2 regions of the Pseudomonas sp. MS01C9 genome follow, and region 2 is predicted to be linked to the other one. Evidence: riboswitches for the same ligand, from Rfam matches in the RefSeq annotation. Region 2 holds a riboswitch; the other holds the start of a gene.
What was found. Region 2 has a riboswitch for cobalamin ahead of cobW (cobalamin biosynthesis protein CobW). Riboswitches for the same ligand answer to the same signal wherever they lie in the genome.
Positions count from the first base shown of each region.

Region 1: linked by a shared signal. The riboswitch ahead of cobO (cob(I)yrinic acid a,c-diamide adenosyltransferase) and the one ahead of cobW (cobalamin biosynthesis protein CobW) in region 2 are both predicted to bind cobalamin.

Region 1 is NZ_CM177073.1:915,188-922,664, forward strand. Features, by position in the region: gene AC1M7R_RS04245 (cobyric acid synthase) at 1-457, opposite strand, end outside; gene cobD (threonine-phosphate decarboxylase CobD) at 454-1,446, opposite strand; gene cbiB (adenosylcobinamide-phosphate synthase CbiB) at 1,439-2,347, opposite strand; gene bluB (5,6-dimethylbenzimidazole synthase) at 2,344-2,994, opposite strand; gene AC1M7R_RS04265 (cobyrinic acid a,c-diamide synthase CobB) at 2,991-4,358, opposite strand; gene cobO (cob(I)yrinic acid a,c-diamide adenosyltransferase) at 4,370-4,996, opposite strand; cobalamin riboswitch at 5,077-5,287, opposite strand; gene AC1M7R_RS04275 (hypothetical protein) at 5,448-6,032, shown strand; gene AC1M7R_RS04280 (PQQ-dependent sugar dehydrogenase) at 6,099-7,409, shown strand.
Region 2 is NZ_CM177073.1:4,767,322-4,774,798, reverse strand. Features, by position in the region: gene cobN (cobaltochelatase subunit CobN) at 1-2,224, opposite strand, end outside; gene cobW (cobalamin biosynthesis protein CobW) at 2,228-3,292, opposite strand; cobalamin riboswitch at 3,391-3,604, opposite strand; cobalamin riboswitch at 3,785-4,007, shown strand; gene AC1M7R_RS21775 (CbtB domain-containing protein) at 4,109-4,297, shown strand; gene AC1M7R_RS21770 (CbtA family protein) at 4,309-5,004, shown strand; gene AC1M7R_RS21765 (cobalamin biosynthesis protein) at 5,001-5,405, shown strand; gene cobM (precorrin-4 C(11)-methyltransferase) at 5,484-6,230, shown strand; gene nfuA (Fe-S biogenesis protein NfuA) at 6,339-6,923, opposite strand; gene AC1M7R_RS21750 (fatty acid cis/trans isomerase) at 7,039-7,477, opposite strand, start outside.

The DNA.
Region 1 (7,477 bases), 2.3 Mb from region 2:
CGGCAAAGCCCATGTTGGCGATGTCGCCGGCCCGCAGATTGATTTCCGCCGGCGATCCCGCACCTTCCACCATCACCACCGGATAGGCCTCGCTCAACCGCCGGTGAGAGGCCAATACCGCTTGCATCGCGATGGCTTTGTAATCGTGATAGGCAACGGCGTTCATGGTGGTCACGGCACGCCCATGGATGATGACCTGGGCCCCGGTGTCGCTGTTGGGCTTGAGCAGCACCGGGTTCATGTCGGTATGGGGCTCAAGGCCTGCGGCCTGGGCCTGTACCGCCTGGGCGCGCCCGATTTCGCCGCCATCGGCGGTCACCGCGCTGTTGAGCGCCATGTTCTGCGGCTTGAACGGCACCACGCTGACGCCCTGGCGGCGGACCCAGCGGCACAGCGCCGTCACCAGGGTACTTTTGCCGGCATCGGATGTGGTGCCCTGCACCATCAAAGTGGTCATGGAAGATCCTTGGTGTAGGCCTCTAATGCCTGTTCGAGGCGCAGGAATTCTGCATCGTCGGCTGCAAGCCCGAACCGCAGGCTGCTGTTGTGGGAAAACAAGCGCAGGAGAATGCCGCGGCGGGCCATGAAATCGTGAAGCATCTGGGCATGCTCGGTCACCAGCCACTGGAACAGCCCGCAGCCGCCCTGGGGCTTGAAGCCATGACGCTCCAGGGTCAGCGCCAGGCGCTGGCTGGTGACTTCACAGCGCTGTCGCTGGCGGACCTGAGCGGCATGGTCCAGCAAACAGGCCTGCCCCAGCACCCGCGTCGGCCCGCTGACGGCCCATGGCCCGACCTGTTCGGCCAACAACCTGAGCAAGTGCCGCTCGGCCAATACAAAGCCCAGGCGAACTCCGGCCAGCCCAAAGAACTTGCCGAACGAACGCAGCACGATCAGACCGACCTGATGGGCATGGGCCGCCAGGCTCAGTTGCGGCGTGACATCCATGAACGCTTCATCGACCACCAGCCAGCCACCGCGCTGGGCCAGCCGGGCATGCCAGTCGAGCAGACGCTCCGGGCTCAGGCTCAGGCCCGTGGGGTTGTTCGGGTTGACCACCACCAGCACATCGAGGCTGTCGAGGAAGAAATCCACTTCCGCTTCCAGCACTTCCCGCACGATGTAGCCACTTCGGCGCCAGGCCTCGGCGTGCTCGGCGTAACAGGGCGACAGCACGCCGACCTTGCCGGTGCGGCGCAGGCGGGGCAACAACTGGATGGCCATCTGGGAACCTGCCACCGGCAGCACATGCTCAGCGCCGTAATAATCGCGGGCCGCCTGTTCCAGCCCATCATCCGCCTCAGGCAGCCGGGCCCAGGCGCGCAGTGGAATCGCCGGAACCTCGAACGGCCAGGGCGCCAGGCCGCTGGACAGATCGAGCCATTGCGCCTCGGCAATACCGTATTGCCGGGCCGCGTTGCGCAGGCGCCCACCGTGCTCAAGCATAAAACTCGGCTCCCAGGCAGAGGATCAGCAACCACAACCATACGCCGCGCTGGACCAGTTGCCAGCCGCGATCGATGGAATCGGCGCTCGCCGGAACGCCCTCGCCCAAAGGCGGACGCTGGTGCAGCTCGCCGTGGTAAACCGCCGCGCCTCCCAGCTCGACCCCAAGCGCCCCGGCACCGGCCGCCATGACGGGCCCGGCGTTGGGGCTGTCCCAGGTCGGCCCCTGGCGACGCCAGCACCGCAGCGCCACTCGGGTTTTCCCCAGCAACGCGTAGGTCAACGCCACCAGCCGCGCCGGAATGTAATTGAGGCCATCATCGATTCTGGCCGCAGCCCAACCGAACCGCTCGAAGCGTTCGTTGCGGTAGCCCCACATCGCATCGAGGGTATTGCTCAAGCGGTACAACACCACGCCGGGCGCGCCGGCCACGGCGAACCAGAACAAGGCGGCGAATACCGCGTCGCTGCCATTCTCCAGCACCGATTCGGTGGCAGCGCGCGCGACAGCGGTTTCGTCCAGCTCACGGGTCTCACGGCTGACCAGATAGCCCACCCGCCGACGCGCTTCGTCCAGGTCCCCACTGCGCAACGCCCGGGCTACCGGCTCGACATGTTCCCCCAGGCTGCGCAGCCCGAGGGCGCAGTACAAGGCCAGGATGTCCACCAGCCAACCCACCAGGGGGGCCCAGGACAAGGCCGTGGCCAGCAAGGTCAACGGCACCACGGCGATGAACCACGCCGTGACACCGTGGCTGCGCCAGCCGCGCCCGCCCCCGTTGAAACGTTGTTCGATGCGATCGGCAAATCCGCCGAACGCCACCAACGGATGCCAGCGTCGAGGTTCGCCCAGCAACGCATCCAACGCCACCGCAGCAGCGCTGAGCAGTGCCACGCTCATGAGCTCACGCCCCAACGGTTTTCATAAAGCAGTTCATTGAGCGGCCTCGATTGCGCCCAGCCCTCCAGGGTGAGCATCGGAGCCGGGTAAAAGCTCTGCACCGGCCCCAGGCACAGAATCGCCAGGGGCTTGGCGCCGACGGGCAACCCCAGCAGGTCGGCCAGGGCCTGGGGCTCGAACAACGACACCCAGCCCATCCCCAACCCTTCGGCACGGGCGGCCAGCCACAGGTTCTGGATGGCGCAGGACAGCGAGGCCAGATCCATTTCCGGCAAGGTCCGACGCCCGAAGATATGCCGCTCGCGATCATCCATCAACGCGGCCACCAACACTTCGGCGCAGTCGTCGATGCCTTCGACCTTGAGCTTCATGAACTCATCGCTACGCTCGCCCAGGGCCTCGGCAGTGCGAACACGTTCCTCTTCCACCAACTGCCGGATATTGCCGCGCAGGGCGCGGTCACTGATGCGAATGAATCGCCACGGCTGCATCAGGCCCACGCTGGGAGCCTGATGCGCCGCTTCCAGCAGGCGCCGCAGCAAGGCCGGCTCAACCGAGCCACCTGCGAAGTGGCGCATGTCGCGGCGCTCGGCGATGGCGCGGTAGATGGCGTCGCGTTCGGCCTGGGAGAAAGCGTTGTCGGTCATGGCCTTTTCGCGAGCAAGCCCGCTTCCACTGGAGTCAGGTGATCGAACGTGTTCGCGAAGGCGGCCTCGGGGACCGGCGCGAACAGCGCGGCGATCGCCCTCGGGTTTGATGGAAAATAGAAGTGAACATAGGAAGCCGTCATCCGCCCCTGCCGGAAAACCGCCTCGGCTCCACGCCCGCCATTGGGACTCTGGCCACGAGCGATCGGCGCAACATCGGTGCTGGTCAGCGAATGATGGTAGGTATGGCCCCGCAAGGTGCCTTCCGGCAGCTCCACCGCTTGCAGGGCCAGGGCCGCCAGGCGTTTCTGCATCTGCGCCTCGCCGGCCAGCAGGCCCAGCAGCTCGGCGCGAGTACCTTCGACATCGGTCAGCGAATCCAGCAGGTACAACATGCCGCCGCATTCGGCCAGCAAGGGCTTGCCAGCCTCATGGTGAGCCCGGATCGCCGCCAGCATCGACGCGTTCCGGGCCAGGGCGACATGGTGCAGCTCCGGGTAACCGCCAGGCAGGTAGAGGCTGTCCGCTTCGGGCAGCGTCGTGTCATGGATCGGAGAGAAAAAGCTCAACTGCGCGCCCATGGCCCGCAGCAGGTCGAGGCTTGCGCCGTAGGTGAACGCAAACGCTTCGTCCCGCGCCACGGCGATACGGACGCCGTCGAGCCAGGGTTGCACGGCCACCACCTCGGGTGCGGCAAACGTCACGGCCGGCGGCAGCGTCACTTCGCAACTGCTCGCCAGGGCCTCGGCGGCAGCATCAAGGCGCAGATCCAGGTCATTCAGCTCACTGGCCTGGACCAGGCCGAGGTGACGGCTGGGCAATTCGATACCGGTTTCCCGGGACAACGCGCCGTACCAGCGCAGCCCTTCGGTCAGGCTGCCTTCGAGCAGTTGCGCATGCCGCAAGGTGCCGACCCGGTTGGCCAGCACCCCGGCAAACGGCAGGTCCGCTTGATAACGCGCCAGGCCCAGGGCCAGGGCGCCGAACGTCTGGGCCATGGCCGTTCCGTCGATCACCGCCAGCACCGGTACACCGAAATGCCGCGCCAGGTCGGCACTGGACGGGGTGCCGTCGAACAGCCCCATCACGCCTTCGATCAGGATCAGGTCCGCCTCCCCGGCGGCTTCCCACAACAGCCGTCGACTTTCCTGCTCGCCGACCATCCACATGTCCAGCTGATAGACCGGCGCGCCGCTGGCGCGCTCCAGGATCATCGGATCGAGAAAATCCGGACCGCACTTGAATACCCGCACCCTGCGCCCCTGGTTGCGATGCAACCGGGCCAGCGCGGCGGTGACGGTGGTCTTGCCCTGCCCCGAGGCAGGGGCTGCGATCAGGACGGCCGGGCACTGGCGGCTGTGCATGCGGGCATCGCTCACAGCTCGACACCCTTCTGCGCCTTGATGCCGGCCTGGAAGGCGTGCTTGATCATGCCCATCTCGGTGACGGTATCCGCCAACTCGATCATTTCCGGCTTGGCGCCACGCCCGGTCACCACCACATGCTGCATGGGCGGGCGGGCCTGCAGGTCGCTCAGCACCTGGTCCAGGTCCAGGTATCCATGCTTGAGGGCGATATTGAGTTCATCGAGCACGACCAGGCCGATGGACGGATCGCCCAGCAACTGGCGCGACACCGCCCAGGCGGCTTCGGCAGCAGCGATATCGCGCTGGCGGTCCTGGGTTTCCCAGGTAAATCCTTCCCCCATCACATGAAAACGCACCTGCTCCGGGAAGCGACGGAAAAACAGTTCTTCCCCGGTGCTGTTGCGCCCCTTGATGAACTGCACCACGCCGCATTGCATGCCATGCCCCATGGCCCGCGCGAGCATGCCGAACGCAGAGCTGCTCTTGCCCTTGCCGTTGCCGCTCAGCACCAGCAGCAGGCCGCACTCGTTCGGCGCGTTGGCAATACGCTCGTCGATCACGGCTTTCTTGCGCAGCATGCGCGCCAGGTGACGTTCGTCGCGATCGGACGCATCGGAAATGGGGGAACCGGTCATGGGGAGGCCTCCGTTGGGACTGGATAACGGCGGGCGGGCACAAAAAGAGACGGCAACAAGCCTGGCATCGCCCACCGTGACGCCGTTGAATGGATCAGGCCGGTCTCCGGGCTCATGAGCGGCGTGATGCCGGGCTACCCGCCTTCCCACGTCCTTGGACGCAGTGGCTCATGGGCAGCCTTGACTCATTTACCGTTGCGGGGGCAGCGCCGGGCTCGCATGGGCTCACCGGCTTCCCTGTTTCACTTTGTCGGCCTGCGGCCACAAAGCACCTGAAACAAGCCGCGAAGGTTAGAGGGTTGGGGCAGGAGCGTCAATTAAAGCCACCGCGGGCCGGGCGTCGCTTATTGGCCAGGATCAATAAAATGACGTCAATGTTGTGCCATGATGCGGCAAATGATATCAAATGGACATTACCACCCGATATCACAAGAACAACAGGGGGCAACGCATGCAAGGCATGATCATCAGCAATCCAAAACTGGAGTTCCTGCGCCCGATGCTCGAACGCTGGTTCGACTGCATCGATCGCTACAACACCGTGCGCGGGGATAACGACACGCCGTACTGGTTCGACGAAAAAGCCAACCTGGGATTGCTCTCGGCAGCGGCCTGGATGGCCGAGATGGTCACGCTGCAGGACGCCCCGACCCGCAAGCAGAATGAAGAAGGCGAACGCAACGCCAGGGCCCACCTGTTCATTGCCGGTACGGATGAGCGCGCCTTCATCCAGGCCACCCAGCGCTGGCCAAAGGTCAAGAGCCTCAACCTGACCCAGCCCTTGCTCGAAGCCACCAGCGACGCCAAGCGCATCAGCTACGCCAGCGACCTGAAGCTGGGCTGCCTGTTCGTCGCGCCGCAAAAAGCCCAGCAAAGCACCACGCCCGAAGAGCTGCAGGACATGGTCGATGAACTGCAGAAGGAAAACTCCTGCGCCGTGGCCTGGTATTTCCCTTACGCCTACCGCAAGTTGCGCAACGAGGCCGGTCATTATCATCCGGGGATCGCCGTACTGTTCAAGCAGGCCCACGGCTGACGGGTGGAACCATCGCGCGTCTACGCTTCTCTATGAATAACCACATGCATTCATAGGGAAGCCAGCATGCTCAAGCCGCCTCATCTCCTGACCATTGTCCTTGCCGCAGGGCTTGTCGCTTGCGGCGAATCGTCCACGCTGCAAGTGTCCGATGGCACCGGCCCATCGCCGAAGCTGCCGGAACCGAACAAGACCCTGATCCCCACCGTGAACATCGCCGAAGCTGTCGGCTGGCCGGACGGCGCCAAGCCGACGCCGGCCCAGGGCCTGCAAGTGAAGGCTTTCGCCGAAGGCCTGGATCATCCACGCTGGCTCTATGTGCTGCCCAACGGCGATGTGCTGGTAGCCGAAACCAATGCCCCACCCAAGCCAGACGATTCCAAGGGCGTGCGCGGCTGGGTAATGAAAAAGGTCATGGGTCGCGCCGGCGCCGGAGTGCCAAGCCCCAATCGCATCACACTGCTGCGTGACGCCAATCACGACGGCATCGCCGAAACCCGCACGGTTTTCCTGGAGAACCTCAACTCGCCGTTCGGCATGACCCTGGTGGGCAATGACCTGTACGTGGCCGACACTGACCGGTTGATTCGTTTTCCCTACAAGGACGGCGACACGCAAATCAAGGCGCAGCCCACCAAGGTCGTCGACTTGCCGGGCGGCACGCTCAACCACCACTGGACCAAAAACGTCATCGCCAGCCGCGACGGCAGCAAGCTGTACGTCACCACCGGCTCGAACAGTAACGTCGCGGAGAACGGCATGGAGGCTGAAGAAGGTCGTGCGGCCATCTGGGAAGTGGACCGCGCCAGCGGCAACCACCGCATCTTTGCCTCGGGCCTGCGCAACCCCAACGGCCTGGCCTGGGAGCCGCGCAGCGGAGCGCTGTGGACAGCGGTGAACGAACGGGACGAGATCGGCAGCGACCTGGTGCCGGACTACATCACCTCGGTCAAGGATGGCGGCTTCTATGGCTGGCCCTACAGCTATTACGGGCAGCATGTCGATACTCGGGTCGAGCCCCAGAAACCGGACCTGGTGGCCAAGGCCATCGCCCCGGACTATGCCGTCGGGCCTCACACCGCGTCGCTGGGCCTGACCTTCGCCGAGGGCAGCAACCTGCCCGCGCCATTTACCGAGGGAGCGTTCATCGGGCAGCACGGCTCATGGAATCGCAAGCCCCACAGTGGCTACAAAGTGATTTTCGTCCCCTTCAGTGCTGGCAAGCCGGTCGGGCAACCTGTCGATGTGCTGAGCGGCTTCCTGAACGCCGACGAAAAAGCCCAGGGCCGCCCGGTAGGTGTCGTGATCGACAAACAGGGTGGATTGCTGGTGGCCGATGATGTGGGGAACAAGATCTGGCGGGTGTCTGCCCAATAGCGCTGATCGCACTCTTCTGTGGCGAGGGGATTGATCCCCGCGGGGCTGCGCAGCAGCCCTAGAGCTTG
Region 2 (7,477 bases):
CCAGCTCGAACGCCCTGGCCAGGGCCCGCAGCAGACTGGACTGCGCACCCTTGCCGTCGCCACGGGGAATGCGCAACAACGCCAGCAACGTGTCGATGCGCAGCCGCCCGGCAGGGGATTGACCGAAGACATGCAGCCCGTCGCGGATCTGCGACTCCTTCAAGTCGCACAGGTAGGTGTCCAGGCGCGGCAGCCAGATCGCGGCGTCGGCGTCGCTGTCCAGGGCCGCGTCAAGTTGCAGCTCGCGATCGATGTGGGTCTCGCGCACCAGGCCGAGAATGTCCCGCTGCAGCTCCCGGGCCCGACGCGGATCCAGCAGTTGCGCCTCGTAGTACTCGTCGGCCAGCAACTCCAGGTTACGCAACGGCCCGTAGGTTTCGGCCCGGGTCAGGGGCGGCATCAAATGATCGATGATCACCGCCTGGGTACGGCGCTTGGCCTGGGCGCCCTCGCCCGGATCATTGACGATGAACGGATAGATGTTCGGCAACGGTCCCAGCAGCGCGTCCGGCCAGCAATTCGCCGACAGCCCGACGCCCTTGCCGGGCAGCCACTCGAGGTTGCCGTGCTTGCCGACATGAATGACCGCATGGGCGCCATAGGCGTGGCGCAGCCAGAAATAGAACGCCAGGTAACCATGGGGCGGCACCAGGTCCGGGTCGTGGTACACCGCGCTCGGATCGACCTGATACCCCCGGGCCGGCTGGATGCCGACGAACGTCAGGCCCAGGCGCAGGCCGGCGATCATCAGTCGCCCCTGGCGAAACATCGGATCCTTGTCGGGGGTGCCCCAGCGCTCCAGCACGGCCTGGCGGTTGGACTCGGGCAACGCATCGAACATCGCCCGATAGGCATCGAGGGACAGGCTCTGGTGACACGGACGCAGATCGAGGCTGTCCAGGTCGTTGCTGACCCCGCCGAGCAATTGCTGGATCAGCGCCGTGCCGCTGGCGGGCAATTGCGCTGGCAGCGGATAACCCTCGGCATGCAAGGCGCGCAGGATGTTCAGCGCCGCCGCTGGCGTGTCCAGGCCGACGCCGTTGCCGATGCGTCCATCCCGGGTCGGATAGTTGGCGAGAATCAGGGCTACACGTTTTTCCGCGTTGGGCAGACGCGCCAGGTCGGTCCAGCGCCGCGCCAGCTCGGCAACGAAATCCATGCGCTCGGGCACCGCCCGGTAGCAGACCACGTCGCTCTGGCTGAGCTCACTGCGCCAGGCCAGGTCCTTGAAACTGATGGGGCGACTGATGATCCGCCCGTCCAGCTCCGGCAAGGCAATGTGCATCGCCAGGTCCCGCGGGCCCAGGCCCTGCTCGCTGGCACGCCAGCCGGGCTCGTTGTCCTGGGCGCAGATCGCCTGGATCACCGGAACGTTGCGACGAAACGGGCGCAGGTGCGGTGCTTCGGGACTGGATTGGGCAAATCCCGTGGTGTTGAGGATCACCCCGGCCTCTGCCTCGTCGAGCCAGTCCTGCACCATGGCCAGGCAACCGGGCTCCTTGAGGCTCGCCACGGCCATCGGTAGCGGGTTGAGCCCCGCCGCTTGCAAACGCTGGCAGAACACATCGATGAACGCGGTATTCGCCGCTTGCAGGTGGGAGCGATAGAACAGCACCGCCGCCACCGGTTGTCCGGCCTGCCAGTCGGCTCGCCAGTCAGCGAGGCTGGCCTGGTTGTGCGTGGGGTGATAGATCGCCGTGCGTGGCAGGGCCTGCGGTTCGCCCCATGGATAATCGCGACCGAACCATTGGCTGGCGAGGTTATGGAAAAGGTCCAGGGCATTGCCCAGTCCGCCCTGGCGCAAGAACTGCCAGAGACGGTCGCGGTCCTCGACGGGGACGTTGCTCAGGTCGCTGAGTTCCGGATCAGGACGATCGTCCCCCGGCACCAGGATCAGCTTCACCCCGCGTCCGGCCAATGCCATCAGCCGTTCGATGCCGTAGCGCCAATAGCCGATACCGCCGTGCAGCGACAGCAGGATGACCTTGGCGTGGCGTAGCACGTCTTCGAAGTACAGGTCCACCGAGGCGTGGTTCTGCACTTGCATCGGGTTGGCGAGGCGAAACTCGGGATAATCGCCTGGCAACTGCTTCGCCGCTTCGGCCAGCAGCGCCAGGCTGGAGTCGCCACTGCACAGGATCACCAGCTCGGCGGGGGTCTGCCCCAGGTCGGCAATGTTGTCATCGGACACAAAACCGCCGGGCTGGGTCCTGAGCAGGTGCATGGGTCAGGCGCCGAGGGCGGCGCGCAACTGCGCTTCGAGCAGCCCGGCATCCAGGGCCTGGCCAATCAGGACCAGGCGAGTGACCCGCGCTTCATCCGCGCCCCACTGGCGATCGAAATGCTTGTCGAAGCGCGTACCGACGCCCTGGACCAACAGCCGCATCGGCTTGTTCGGAATCGCCGCGAAGCCTTTGACCCGCAGCACGCCGTGCTGGACCACCAGTTGGGTCAGGGCATCGAGCAACAGACTTTCGTCGGCCTGGGGCAGCTCGATGGAGATGGAGTCGAAGGCGTCATGATCGTGGTCGTCATCGTCGCCGTCGTGGTGATGGTCGTGATGGCTATGGCGGCCGTCGATGTGCTCTTCGGAACCTGCGCCGAGGCCGATCAGCACATCCAGGGGCAGGCGTCCGCTGCTGGCTTCGATGACCTTGACTGCCGGCGGCAGCTCTTCGGCCACCTCCAGGCGGACCTTCGCCAGGTCGCCTGGGCTGATCAGGTCGGCCTTGTTGAGAATCACCAGGTCGGCGCTGGCCAGTTGATCGGCGAACAGCTCATGCAGCGGTGACTCGTGGTCCAGGTTCGGATCGAGTTTGCGCTGGGCGTCCACCTGGTCGGGGAAGGCGGCGAAGGTACCGGCGGCCACGGCCGGGCTGTCGACCACGGTGATCACCGCATCGACAGTGCAGGCACTGCGGATTTCCGGCCATTGGAAGGCCTGGACCAACGGCTTGGGCAGGGCCAGGCCGGAGGTCTCGATCAGGATGTGATCGAGATCGCCACGCCGGGCCACCAGTTCGCGCATGACCGGGAAGAACTCTTCCTGGACCGTGCAGCACAGGCAACCGTTGGCCAGTTCGTAGACGCGGCCGTTGGCCTCTTCCTCGGTGCAACCGATGGAGCACTGCTTGAGGATCTCGCCGTCGATGCCCAGTTCGCCGAACTCGTTGACGATCACGGCGATACGACGCCCCTGGGCGTTGTCGAGCATGTGCCGCAGCAGGGTGGTCTTCCCCGAGCCGAGGAAACCGGTGACGATGGTGACGGGAAGCTTGGCCAGTGTTTTCATCGGATGCCCTTTGGCAAGGTGGCGGGCAAACGGGACGACAACCGCTGGCACAGGCGTGCGCGGAAGATTTCGCCACCGGATCACCCCGCCCGGTTTTAGTGAGAATCTGTGTCGAGGCAGGTCTCCTGGCTGACGGTGGGCCAGTCATCCGACTGGCAATTGCTGCGCCTTCCCGCGCACCCCGGATAAAGGGCATGCACAGTGGCCTTGCAGAAACATCACCGTTCACAGTTGCGGGGGCAGCCGCGGCTTGGACCGCGTTCCCTTCTTAGCTTCGGCGCAGGCCGAAGAACCTCGAAGGCGCAAGGCTACGCAGGGTGTGGGGACGGGTCAATCTCCGCAAGTAAGTTATGCGGTGTCCTTACCGCCGCCATCGCGAGCAGGCTCGCTCCCACATTGGATCCCGCAGCCCCCCCTGTGGGGGCGAGCTTGTTCGCGACGGGCTGCGCAGCGGCCCCCTGTGCATTGACGGCCCCGCCCCACCCATGCTCTCCTGTGCGCCTAGTTACGGGTGCCCTTCACAGGGTGAAACGGGAAACCGGTGAATCGTGTGCTTTACTCCAAAGCCACGTCAGTCCGGTGCTGCCCCCGCAACGGTAAGCGAGCGAAGCGTCTGAACCACTGTGTCCCCGGACATGGGAAGGTGACGCTTGCAGGCCAGGCACGAGCCCGGCACCTCGCGAGCCCGGAGACCGGCCCATGACTCAAGCATCAACAAACCCGCGGTGGGCGGGCGCTGTTCGAACCTCGGCGGTCTTTCGCCCGGGGTCTCATTGCGCTCGCATCCCCCACGGAACAAAAACAGAGGGAAGCGCCATGTCGACCATCAGCAGCACCGCCCGCACCGCCAGCAGCACCACCACCCTGAGCCAACGCCTGAGCGCCGCGATCCTGGCTTCGATCCTGGGTGCGGGGCTGGTCTATTTCGCCGGCTTCTCTCACATCGAAGCGGTGCACAACGCCGCCCACGATACCCGCCACAGCGCCGCCTTCCCCTGCCACTGAGAACTGACGACATGATCAAGCGTATCGCGCAGACCGCCGGTTTCAGCGGCTTGCTGGCCGCCCTGCTGCTGACCCTGTTGCAGAGCTTGTGGGTATCGCCACTGATTCTCCAGGCGGAAACCTTCGAGAAGGCTCCGGCGTCCGAGGTCCATGAGCACACCGACGGCGTTGCCCACACTCACGATGCCGAGGCGTGGGAGCCGGAAGACGGCTGGCAGCGCGTGCTGTCCACCACTGGCGGTAACCTGGTGGTCGCCGTGGGTTTTGCCCTGATGCTCGCGGGCCTGTACACCTTGCGCGCACCGACTCGCACCTCCCAGGGCCTGCTCTGGGGCCTGGCCGGTTACGCCACTTTCGTCCTGGCACCGACCCTTGGCCTGCCCCCGGAGTTGCCCGGCACCGCGGCGGCCGACCTGACCCAGCGGCAGATGTGGTGGATCGGCACTGCGGCGTCCACGGCGGTGGGCATCGCCCTGATCGCCTTCGGCAGGCATTGGCTGCTCAAGCTGTTGGGGGTCGCGACCTTGCTGGTGCCTCACCTCATCGGCGCGCCACAACCTGAAGTCCACTCGATGCTGGCGCCCGAAGCCCTGGAAAGCCAGTTCAAGATCGCCTCCCAGGTCACCAACATCGCCTTCTGGCTGGCCCTGGGCCTGATCAGCGCCTGGCTGTTTCGCCGTGACGGTCAAGCCCACCACGACACATGAGCACCGGGTCGATACTGGTGATCGGCCTGGGCTGTCAGCGCGGTTGCCCGGCCAGCACGCTGCGGGCCTTGCTCGAAGAGACGTTGTTGGCCCACGGCATCGAACTTCACCAAGTGCGGGCCCTGGCCAGCATCGACCTCAAGCGTGACGAGCCCGGGCTGCTGGAACTGGCCGGGCAACTGGCACTGCCGCTGACGTGCTTGAGTGCCGAACAGTTGGCCGGTTACGAGCAGCGGCTCAGTCATCGCTCCGAGATCGCCTTCGAGCGAACCGGTTGCTACGGCATCGCCGAAAGCGCCGCCCTGGCCTTGGCCGACCAATTGGGCACGAAACCCGCAACCCTGCTGATCCCTCGTCAAACAAGCCCCATGAGCACGTTGGCATTGGCGGTCGTGGCGTAAATCCCGATAATCGCCGTCCAGGATCATGAGCGATCTTCATATGGGCGACGCTCACCCCACCTTCCACAGGAGCCGGTCATGACCGTGTACTTCATCGGCGCCGGCCCCGGCGATCCGGAACTGATCACCGTCAAGGGCCAGCGCTTGATCCGCAGTTGCCCGGTGATCATCTACGCCGGCTCCCTGGTGCCGAGCGCCGTGCTCGATGGCCATTGCGCCGAACAAGTGGTCAACAGTGCCGAACTGCACCTGGAACAGATCGTCGGGCTGATGGAAACCGCCCACCGCAAAGGTCAGGACGTGGCCCGGGTGCACTCCGGCGACCCGAGCCTGTACGGCGCCATCGGTGAGCAGATTCGCTGCCTGCGGGCACTTGGCATTCCATTCGAGATCATCCCGGGCGTGACCGCGACCTCAGCCTGCGCAGCCCTGCTGGGCAGCGAACTGACCTTGCCGGATATCTCCCAGAGCGTGATCCTCACCCGTTACGCCGATAAATCCCCGATGCCTGCTGGGGAAGAACTGGGCAATCTGGCACAGCACCGGGCGACCATGGCGATTCACCTGGGGGTCAATCACCTGGAAAAGATCGTCGACGAACTGCTGCCCCACTACGGCGGCGACTGCCCGATTGCGGTGATCCACCGGGCGACGTGGCCGGATCAGGATTGGGTGGTGGGGACGTTGGCGGATATCGCCGGGAAGGTCCAGGCCAAGGGTTTGCGCCGAACGGCGTTGATCCTGGTGGGACGGGTGCTGGGCAATGATGTGTTCAGCGAATCGTCGCTGTACCGCGCCGGGCATGCGCATCTCTACAGGCCTTGACGTAGCCAACCCAGATCCCACAGGGACGGGGGTACAGGCTGACGGCAGAAACTATTGTGGCGAGGGAGCTTGCTCCCCCGCCACACACAATCCGCGGCGAACACGTATTCAGTAGTAGGCGTTTTCTTTCTGCGTATGGTCGGTCACGTCGCGCACGCCCTTGAGCTCCGGGATGCGCTCGAGCAAAGTGCGCTCGATGCCTTCCTTGAGGGTCACGTCGGCCTGGCCGCAGCCCTGGCAGCCGCCACCGAACTGGAGCACGGCGATGCCGTCTTCCACCACATCGATCAGCGACACCTGGCCGCCGTGGCTGGCCAGCCCTGGGTTGATCTCGGTTTGCAGGTAGTAGTTGATGCGCTCATTGATGGGACTGTCGGCGTTGACCATCGGAACCTTGGCGTTCGGCGCCTTGATGGTCAGCTGGCCACCCATGCGGTCGGTGGCATAGTCCACCACCGCGTCGTCCAGGAACGCTTCGCTGAAGGAATCGATGTAGGCGGTGAAGCTCTTGAGCCCCAGCGCGGTGTCTTCGGGCTTTTCTTCACCTGGCTTGCAATAGGCGATACACGTCTCTGCGTACTGGGTGCCAGGCTGGGTGATGAAGATGCGGATCCCGATTCCCGGGGTGTTCTGCTTGGACAGCAGGTCGGCCAGGTAATCGTGGGCGGCATCGGTAATGGTTATGGCGGTCATGGGAACTCCTCGCAGGCTTGCCGGCAGTTTACGCCAATCAGGGCGCCGGACAAAGTCCCAGTATTTTTGTCGGGAAAGCACCCGGCGCCGCAAGGTCTGCCGCCGGGCGCGCCCATCAGAGGTTCTGGTAGCGATTCATATCCAGCACCCCCTCCTCCAGGGGCTCCGTTTCCTGGATATAACGACTCAGATCGTGGAAGTAGTACCAGAATTGCGGGTGACTGCGACGAATGCCCCAGCGCTCGACAATCCGCTCGAAAGCCTGGGGATCCTCGGCATGCTCCATGGCCTCGACGAACGCCGGCACTTGCCCGGCCGGGATGTTGAACATGAAGTTGGGGTAGCTGCTGAGCACGCCGGGGTACACCGTCAGGGTGTCCAGCCCAGGCTGGTAACGCATCGCTTCACCCAGCAGGAACGCCACATTGCTGTGGGCGCGGTTGCGCAGCAGGCTGTAGACCTCCCGCCGGCCACCGGCGGTCTCGATGCGCAGCATGGTCGCCTCGGGCAAGTGGTGGATCACGCCAAGCCCCGCTGCCGGCCTTGAAACCAGG